2 regions of the Devosia sp. A449 genome follow, and region 2 is predicted to be linked to the other one. Evidence: predicted binding sites of a transcription regulator. Region 2 holds the regulator's gene; the other holds the start of a gene.
The links. Region 2 encodes PhoB, which activates phosphate uptake and scavenging genes when phosphate is short. Its sites were predicted from a motif close to TGTCATNNANCTGTCAT; they were not measured.

Region 1 (4,840 bases), on a different contig from region 2:
GGGAAAGCGACCTCATCCTCGATCTCGCCATCCGCATTGACGTGGAACAGCGCATGCGGCGTCAACTTGGCGGTGTCGCCTTCCGAAGCCAGCCAGAAACCGCCTTCGCCGTCCAGCGTGATGCCTTCCAGGTCGAGCTTCTGGGCCGGCACGCCATTGCGGGTAACCACGGTCTTCTTGACGATGCGGGCCGGCTTGGCCGTCGCGTCAATGGTGTAGACCGCCGCTTCGCTGAACGCGCTGTCGCTGACGGCATAGAGAATGCCCGACTGTTCGGCATCACCCACGGCGCCGGACAACGCGGCCCAGCCGATCGGTTTACCGTCGGCATCGAGATCCGACATGATCTGGGGATAGGCCGGCTCGCCTTCAGCGAGTTCAAAGATCATCACATGCGAACCAGCCAGCCCGTCGGGCGACAGATCGGTCTCGTTGGCCGTGACATAGAGATTGCGCGACGGAATGGCCAAGGCGCCTTCCGGGCCAATGCCCGAGGGCACGGACTGCCAATATTCGGGCTCGCCACCGGTGTCCTTGTAGATCGCCACCAGCGAGGAACGCTCCTGGTTGACGAAGATGAAGTTGGTGTCGCCGAACTTGCCCACTTCCATGCCTTCGGGCTCGACACCTTTGGCGTCCGAGCGGCCTTCCGGATAGTGGCCGAGCTGGGCGGCGATATATTCCATCGACGACCCGCTCTCATAGAGTTCGGTGCCGTCCTTGTGGAAGATGGTGAAACCGCGCGAGCCGCCTTCGTAGTCGCCTTCATTGGCGATGACGACGCGGTCACTATCGAGCCACTGGATTGCGTCGGGCTCGCGCTTGCGGCCATGCTGGCTCTCGGTGAAGCTCAGACGACCATCTTCGGTGGCGTCGATGCCGTCCAGGTCAACACTGCCGGCGCTGAAATCGCTGATGATTTTGCCGGTTTCGCCATTGAGGATGACGATGTGGTTGTTTTCCTGCAGCGTCACCGCCAATTCGTTGAGGCTGTTGAAGTCGGTATATTCCGGTTCGGCATCATCGCCGGCGAAATCAGCAACACCGGCCAGTTCGGTGACCCGCATGGTGCCGCAATCGACGCTGCCGCCGGCCACGTCGAAGAAGGTGATATTGCCGCTGGGCAGTTGCGGGATCACGCCGTCATTGAGGTCTTCGTCGCGCTGGTTTTCCATCGAAATGGCAATCAGCGAAGCGTCGAAATTCTTGGCAATGGCGTCGGGCTGGCCGCCCAGATCGCAGGTCGCCTCGATGGTCTTGGTGGCAATGTCGATGATCGCCAGATAACCCGTAGGGGCGGTGAAGTCTGTCGTGGTGTCCGAGGTCACCAGCGCCTTGCCGCCGATCACCGCCACCGAGGTAGGGCCGCCATCCAGCGCCACGAAGCCGGCCGGCTTGGGCGCGGTCGGGTCGGTGATATCGATGAAGCCAATGCCACCCAGCAGCGCATTGGAATAAACCAGCGTCATGCCGTCTTCGGTTGCGGTGATGATTTCGGCCGAGTTCTCGGCCCCCTCTTCGGCATCGGGCGTATTCAGTGCGACCGGGAAGCTGGCAATGCGGTTGAAATACTCGGCAGCGGCGACCGTACCGGTCGTGGCCAGCAACGCCGCCGTGATGGCGGCCAGGTATTTTGGCTTGAACATGATGGAGCCTCGGTTGGAATAGGCTCCGCATAGGGTGGGCACGAGACAGTCCCATGACGCCACCATGACGGATCGGTGACAGCGCCCGCGTTCTATACACCGCACCCGCCAATCCCTATATTGCCCAACGAGAACAAAATAAGATTCGTCAATGCCCGCGCAGTGCGTCCTGCCCCGGACGCCGCGATGGAAAGGCCCTCAATGTCCGGTGATGCTCACCCACTCGATCGCCCCGCTGCCGGGTCGATTACCAGCCAGTTCAAACGGAACCAGGCGCCCGACTATCTGAGCGGCCTCAATGAGGAACAGCGCGATGCCGTGGAGTCCATCGAAGGCCCGTTGCTTGTGCTGGCCGGCGCCGGCACCGGCAAAACACGGGTACTGACCACCCGCATCGCCCACATCATCAATACCAACCGCGCCTGGCCAGGCCAGATCCTATCGGTGACCTTTACCAACAAGGCCGCCCGGGAAATGAAGGAGCGCATCGAAAAGCTCGTGCCGCGGCTCGATGCCATGCCCTGGATGGGCACCTTCCACTCGATCGGCGCCCGCATCCTGCGTCAGCACGCCGGGCTGGTGGGCCTGACCAGCTCCTTCACCATCGTGGATACCGACGATCAAATCCGGCTGATCAAGCAGTTGCTCGTCGCCGACAATATCGATGAGAAGCGTTGGCCCGCCAAGCAGTTCGCCGGAATGATGGATGGATGGAAGAACAAGGGCCTGCTGCCAAAGGATGTGTCGCCGGCCGATAGCGGCAGCTATGCCAATGGTCGTGGCGGCAAGCTCTACGCCGCCTACCAGGCCCGGCTTAAAGCGCTGAACGCCGCCGATTTTGGCGACCTGCTGCTGGAGTGTATCCGGCTGTTCAAGGAAAATCCGGACGTGCTGGCGGAGTACCATCGCAAGTTCAAATACATGCTGGTGGACGAATATCAGGACAGCAACGTCGCCCAATATCTCTGGCTGCGCCTGCTGGCTCAGGGGAAACCAGCCAGCGAAGCCAATATCTGCGTCGTGGGCGACGACGATCAGTCGATCTATGGCTGGCGTGGCGCCGAGGTCGACAACATCCTGCGCTTCGAAAAGGACTTTCCGGGCGCCAAGGTCATAAAGCTCGAGCGCAACTACCGCTCGACCTCGAACATCCTCAAGGCCGCCTCCAACATCATCGCCTTCAACGAAAGCCGCCTCGGCAAGACGCTGCAGACCGATGTGGGCGAAACTGGCGAGCCAGTCTCTGTCACCCAAGTCTGGGACAGCGAGGAAGAGGCGCGCACGGTCGGCGAAGAGATCGAACAATATCAGCGCGGGGGCGAGAGCCTCAACTCCATGGCAATTCTGGTCCGTGCCTCCTTTCAGATGCGCGAGTTCGAAGAGCGCTTCATTACCCTCGGCCTCAATTACCGCGTCATCGGCGGCCCGCGCTTTTACGAGCGCAAGGAAATCCGGGACGCTCTGGCCTATCTGCGTCTCGTCGCCCAACCTGCCGACGATCTTGCCTTCGAACGCATCATCAATGTTCCCAAGCGCGGCATAGGCGACGCCACGCTAAAAATGCTGATGGAGACGGCGCGGCACCAGAACATGCCGCTGCTGGCAGCCACCCGCCTGCTGCTCGAAACCGAGGAACTCAAGTCCAAGCAGCGCACGACCTTGGGTAGCCTGGTAGGCCAGTTCGAAGACTGGGCGTTCCGCACCGCGACGTTGCAGCCTTTCGAACTCGTTGAGCAGATCCTCGAAGAGAGCGGCTACACCGACATGCTCAGCGCCGACAAATCCGTTGAGTCCGAGGGCCGCAAGGAAAACCTCAAGGAACTGAGCCGCGCCATGGGAGAATTCGACACCCTTGGTGGCTTCCTCGAACACATCGCCCTGGTCATGGACCGCGATAACGCCGATGCCGCCGACGCCGTCACCATCATGACCCTGCATGGCGCCAAGGGGCTTGAGTTCAACACTGTCTTCCTGCCCGGCTGGGAAGAAGGCACCTTCCCCAGCCAGCGGTCGATGGATGAAAGCGGCCGAGCTGGGCTCGAGGAGGAACGTCGTCTCGCCTATGTCGGCATCACCCGTGGCCGCAAGCGCGTGCGCATCTCCGCCGCGCAAAACCGCCGCATCCACGGCCTTTGGCAATCGGCCATTCCTTCCCGCTTTCTCGATGAACTCCCCGCCGATGCGGTGGAAGTCACCGATACCGGCTCATCCTATGGCGGCTATGGCTATGGCGGCTATGGCTATGGCGGCGGCGCCAGCAGCCGCTTCAACAAGGCCGACCCATTCGAGAGTGTCTACGAAACCCCCGGCTGGGCTCGCGCCCGCGCCCAACAGGCCAGCCGCAAGGGCGGCGGCCCGCTGACCATCGATGGCGATCTCGTAGCCCGCTCGGTTGACCTGGGCAATGACCGCTCGGCCTTCGGCATGGGCGAGCGGGTGTTCCACCTCAAATTTGGCTACGGCGCCATTGCCGATATCGAGGGCAACAAGCTGACCATCGATTTTGAAAAGGCCGGCCGCAAGAAGGTGCTGGAGAGTTTTATCAAGAAGGCATAAGCCCGATTCCGCCCAGCGGCTCGGTTTCGATCTGCTGGTCAAAGCCGGCAATGAGCGGCCGCGCCTTGGCGATAGTGGCCTGCACCTGCGGCAGCTTGAGCGATGCGGCGTGGCTGTCCTTGCTGTCCCAAACTTCGGTGATCCAGATGCCCTCAGCGCTGACCAGATCGCGAGCGATGACATAGCTACGGCAGCCCGGCATGGGCGCGTTGCCCTCAAGCATGATCGCGAGCAATTCCTCGCGCTTGCCCGGCGGTGCCAGCATCCTGCCCATCAATCCAAACATTGCCTGCCTCCATCAAATCTGGCGCATCCCGGCCGATGCGGGGATAAGTCAGATTGACCTAGCGATGGACTTATCGCAACTAGGCGCTGAACAGAGGATTTCCCCATGGCCGTCGACCAGCTCTCCGCCCCGCTCACCAAGGATCAGGCCTATGCCCTGGTCGATGCCGTCATGGAGCGGGACGATCTGGCGCTGACCGCCTCGGCGCATGAGAATGAAGAGACCGGGGAATGGTTTTTCGAAGCAACCTGCGAGAGCCCGCCCAATGTAGATGCCTTTGTTGAGCTGGCGCGGCAGACCCTGGGCGGCGTGGTGGAATTTTCCGTCGCCCCCATCGATCCCGACATCAACT
Region 2 (4,840 bases):
TCGAGAACATCAATCCGTCGAATACCGCTGAAGTTGTGGGGGTTTACGCCCGCGCTACCGTCGAAGACACCAAGCAAGCCATTGCTGCTGCCAAGGCTGCATTCCCGGCCTGGTCGCGTTCGGGCATTCTGGAGCGTCATGCGATCCTCAGCAAAGCCAGTCAGGAAATCCTGCAACGCAAGGCAGAGCTTGGGGAATTGCTCAGCCGTGAGGAGGGCAAGACCCTGCCCGAGGGCATCGGCGAGGTGACCCGCGCGGCGCAAATCTTCGATTTTTTCGCAGGCGAAGTCTTGCGGCAAGCTGGCGAAGTTCTTGCGTCTGTCCGCCCCGGCGTGGGTGTGGAAATCACCCGTGAGCCGGTCGGGGTGATCGGCATCATCACGCCGTGGAATTTCCCGATCGCCATCCCGACCTGGAAGATCGCGCCGGCGCTGGCCTATGGCAATACCGTGGTGATCAAGCCGGCCGATCTGGTGCCGGGCTCGACCTGGGCGATTGTCGATATCCTGGTGCGGGCCGGCCTGCCCAAGGGTGTGCTTAACCTGGTGATGGGCAAGGGCTCGGTGGTCGGCCAGACCATGCTCGACAGCAAGGACGTCAACGCCATCAGCTTCACCGGCTCGGTGGGCACCGGCAAGCGCGTTGCGGCGGCTTCGATTGAGCATAACCGCAAGTTCCAGCTTGAGATGGGCGGCAAAAACCCGACCGTGGTGCTCGACGACGCCGACCTCAAGGCCGCCGTCGAGAGCGTGGCACAGTCGGCGTTTTTCTCGACCGGGCAGCGTTGCACGGCATCGTCGCGCGTCATCGTCACCGAAGGCATCCACGACAAGTTTGTCGAGGCACTGGCCGAGCGGACGCGCAATCTGCGGGTCGGTCATGCGCTGGACGCGAATTCCGAAATCGGGCCGGTGGTTGACCCCAGCCAGCTCAAGCAGGACACCGACTATATCGCCATCGGCAAGGCCGAAGGCGCCAAGCTGGTGGCCGGTGGCGAATTGGTGAAGTCGGCGACCGAAGGCTATTTCCTGCAGCCGACGCTGTTTACCGAAGCGACCAATTCGATGCGCATCAGCCGCGAAGAGATCTTCGGGCCGGTGGCTTCGGTCATCCGGGTCAAGGATTATGACGAAGCACTGGCCACGGCCAATGACACCGAGTTCGGCCTCAGCGCCGGCATCGTCACCACCTCGCTGAAATATGCGACGCATTTCAAGCGCAATGCCGAAGCCGGTATGGTGATGGTCAACGTGCCGACCGCCGGCGTCGATTTCCACGTGCCGTTCGGGGGCCGCAAGGGCTCGAGCTACGGCCCGCGCGAGCAGGGCAAGTATGCGGCGGAGTTCTTCACCGTGGTGAAGACGGCTTACACCGCAGCCGGCTAATCCGCGCTGCGATGAGTTTGACCCTCGGGCCCGGCCCGAGGGTTTTTTTATGCCCGAGCGTTTTCACATAGCGGACCAGCCACTTAGTGGCTGGCGAAGCAGAGCATTCTCTCCCATTGTGGGCTTGGTTCGGCCACATGGCGGAGCTAGAGGCGATGTGAAGCGGGAGAGTGCGTAATGGCTGAGCGAATGTCCGTGCTGGCACCGTTTAAGCACGAGACCTTCCGGCTGCTGTGGACGGCGACGCTGGTATCGAATCTGGGCGGGCTGGTGCAGTCGGTGGGCGCCGGCTGGATGATGACCACGCTGACGGACTCGCACAACATGGTGGCGCTGGTGCAGGCGTCGACCACGCTGCCGATCATGGTATTTTCCTTGGCCTCGGGTGCGCTGGCCGATAATTTCGACCGCCGCATCGTCATGATCATCGCCCAGATCGGGCTGGCGCTGGTTTCGGCGGTTCTGGCGGTGATGGCGTTCATGGGGCTGCTGACGCCCTGGCTGTTGCTCAGTTTTACCTTTCTCATCGGCTGCGGCACGGCGTTGTTCAACCCGTCCTGGCAGGCTTCGATGGGCGATATCGTGCCCCGGCACGACCTGCCGGGCGCGGTGACGCTCAACGCCATGGGCTTCAACATGATGCGCAGCGTCGGCCCCGCGGTTGGCGGGGTGATCGTGGCGCTGGCCGGTGCGGCGGCCGCCTTCGCGCTCAATGCGCTGAGCTATCTGCCGCTGACGGTGGCGCTGCTGCGCTGGAAGCCGGATTACGTGCCAAACCGGCTGCCGCGCGAAGATTTCGGCAGCGCCATCCTGGCGGGGCTGCGCTATGTGTCGCTGTCGCCAAACCTGACGACGGTGCTGTTTCGCAGCTTCCTGTTCGGGCTGGCTGCGGTGTCGATTTTGGCGCTGCTGCCTTCGGTGGCGAGTGAATATGTGGGCGGCGGCCCGATGGTCTATGGCACGCTGCTGGGCTGCTTCGGGCTGGGGGCGATTGGCGGCGCGTTTCTCAATGGCCGTATTCGCGAGCGGTTCAGCAATGAAGTGATCGTGCGGTTCGCCTGTGCCGGCTTTGCCATCAGTTGCGTGGGGCTCGGGCTGAGCCGCGATCCGCTGCTGAGCCATCTGGCGCTGCTGCCCGCGGGCGGCTGCTGGGTGCTGGCGATGTCGCTGTTCAATGTCTCGATCCAGCTGTCGTCGCCGCGCTGGGTGGTGGGGCGGGCTCTCTCGCTGTATCAGACCGCCACGTTCGGCGGCATGGCGATGGGTAGCTGGGTCTGGGGAGCCAGCGCGGATGGCTTCGGGCTGGGGGCCGCCCTGGTGATGGCGAGCCTGGTGCTGCTGGTGTGTGGGCTGGTCGGGTTCCGGCTGCCGCTGCCGGAGTTCAATTCGCGGGACCTCAACCCGCTCGACACCTTCAATGAGCCGGTCCTGAAACTCGATATGCGACCGCGCAGCGGGCCGATCATGGTGATGATCGATTATCGCATCGCCCAGGAAGACATTCCGCGCCTGCTCTCGCTGATGGCGGCGCGGCGCCGCATCCGTATCCGCGACGGGGCCAGGCAATGGGCGCTGCTGCGCGATCTTGAACATCCCGATATCTGGACCGAGTCCTATCACGTGCCGACCTGGATCGACTATGTGCGGCACAATCTGCGGCGCACCAAGGCGGATGCGGAGAATAGCGAGCAGCTGCGGGCGCTGCATCGGGGGACCGAGCCGCCGAAGGTGCATCGGCTGATCGAACGGCAGACGGTGCCGCTGAGCGATGATACGCCGTTAAGGGATATTCCGGAGGTTTGAGGGGGCACCCCTCAGACGTGTAGAGATTTGGCCCACCCACGATGTCACCCCGGCCTTGAGCCGGGGCCCAGCCTGAAATGGAACCGGTGGCTGGATCTCAGGATGGGTCCCGGCTCAAGACCGGGATGACACCGCGTTTTGGGGTGGGATGGTGCTCACCCGTGGGTTTACGCCACCTGGGCGAAGCGTTCGTCGAAGGCGTAGCCGGCGCCGCGGACGGTGCGGATCGGGTCGGTGTCCTTGCCGCGATTGATGGCGCGGCGGAGGCGGCCGATATGCACGTCGACGGTGCGCTCATCAACATAGACGTCATTGCCCCAGACGCCATCGAGCAATTGTTCACGCGAATAGACGCGGCCGGGGTGGCGCATCAGATATTCGAGCAGGCGATATTCGGTGGGGCCGAGATGGACGTCGCGGCTGGCGCGGCGGACGCGGTGGGTGGTGCGGTCGAGTTCGAGATCACCAACCTTGAGCGCAGCAGTAACCAGATTGGGATTGGCGCGGCGCAACAGCGCGTGGATGCGGGCCATCAGTTCGGGGACCGAGAAGGGCTTGACCACATAGTCGTCGGCCCCGGTGGCGAGGCCCCGGACGCGCTCTTCTTCCTCGCCGCGGGCGGTGAGCATGATGATCGGCACGCGGGCGGTTTCCTCGCGGGCGCGGAAGCGTCGGCACAGTTCGATGCCGGAGATTTCGGGCAGCATCCAATCGAGCAGGATCAGGTCGGGCAGCTTGTCCTGGACCGCCTGCTGGGCCTCGTCGCCGGTTTCGGCGGTGACGACGGCAAAGCCTTCGGCTTCCAGATTATAGCGCAGCAGGATGGCGATATCGCCTTCGTCTTCGACAACGAGAATGGTGGCGGGCATGGGGGGCTCCCCTTGGGCCGGCGCGCCGGCGTTCGATTTGTATCTCCCTCCCCCTTGAGGGGAGGGCTGGGGAGGGGGTGGTTTGGCGGGTCACTGATGGACCCCCACCCCCGACCCCTCCCCTCAAGGGGGAGGGGAGGAAAGGCCGATCAGGCCTTGAGCTGGGTGCGTTGCAGTTCCTGGACTTCGCTGGTGAGCTGCTTGCCGGTCTGCAGGTAATAGGCGCGCTCGGCGATGTTGGTGGCGTGGTCGCCGATGCGTTCGAGGTTTTTGGCGCAGAACAGCAGATGGGTGCAGGGCGTGATGTTGCGCGGGTCTTCCATCATGTAGGTCAGCAGCTCACGGAACAAAGACGTGTGCATGGCATCGACCTCGTCGTCGCGGTTGCACACTTCGATGGCGGCGGCGGCGTCGCGGCTGGCATAGGCGTCCAGCGCATCCTTGATCTGGCGCAGCACCAAGGCCGTCATGTTCTTGACGCCGTTATAGAAGCTGGGCTGCAGATTGAGGCCTTCGAGCTTGAGCGAGCGGCGGGCCAACTGCTTGGCCATGTCGCCGACGCGTTCGAGGTCATTGGCGACGTGGATGGAAGTGATGATGGCGCGCAGGTCGGACGCCATGGGCTGGCGGCGGGCGATCATCGAGACGGCCATTTCGTCGATCTGGCGCTGCATGTCGTCAATGCGCTGATCGGCGATGATGGTGAGGTCGGCCAGCTCGCGGTCGAGCTTGAGCAGGGCCTTGGTGCCGTTCTCGATGGCGACTTCAACCTGGCCGCCCATC

Region 1: ACX3OW_RS06570 (esterase-like activity of phytase family protein) is a predicted target of PhoB. The motif match lies at 1,711-1,727, and genes of this name have one in related genera.

The regions. Positions count from the first base shown of each region.
Region 1 is NZ_JBTMWU010000002.1:164,499-169,338, reverse strand. Features, by position in the region: gene ACX3OW_RS06570 (esterase-like activity of phytase family protein) at 1-1,646, opposite strand, end outside; gene ACX3OW_RS06565 (ATP-dependent helicase) at 1,848-4,202, shown strand; gene ACX3OW_RS06560 (putative quinol monooxygenase) at 4,189-4,488, opposite strand; gene ACX3OW_RS06555 (50S ribosomal protein L11 methyltransferase) at 4,594-4,840, shown strand, end outside.
Region 2 is NZ_JBTMWU010000003.1:634,914-639,753, forward strand. Features, by position in the region: gene ACX3OW_RS12335 (aldehyde dehydrogenase family protein) at 1-1,385, shown strand, start outside; gene ACX3OW_RS12340 (MFS transporter) at 1,563-3,188, shown strand; gene phoB (phosphate regulon transcriptional regulator PhoB) at 3,356-4,057, opposite strand; gene phoU (phosphate signaling complex protein PhoU) at 4,207-4,840, opposite strand, start outside.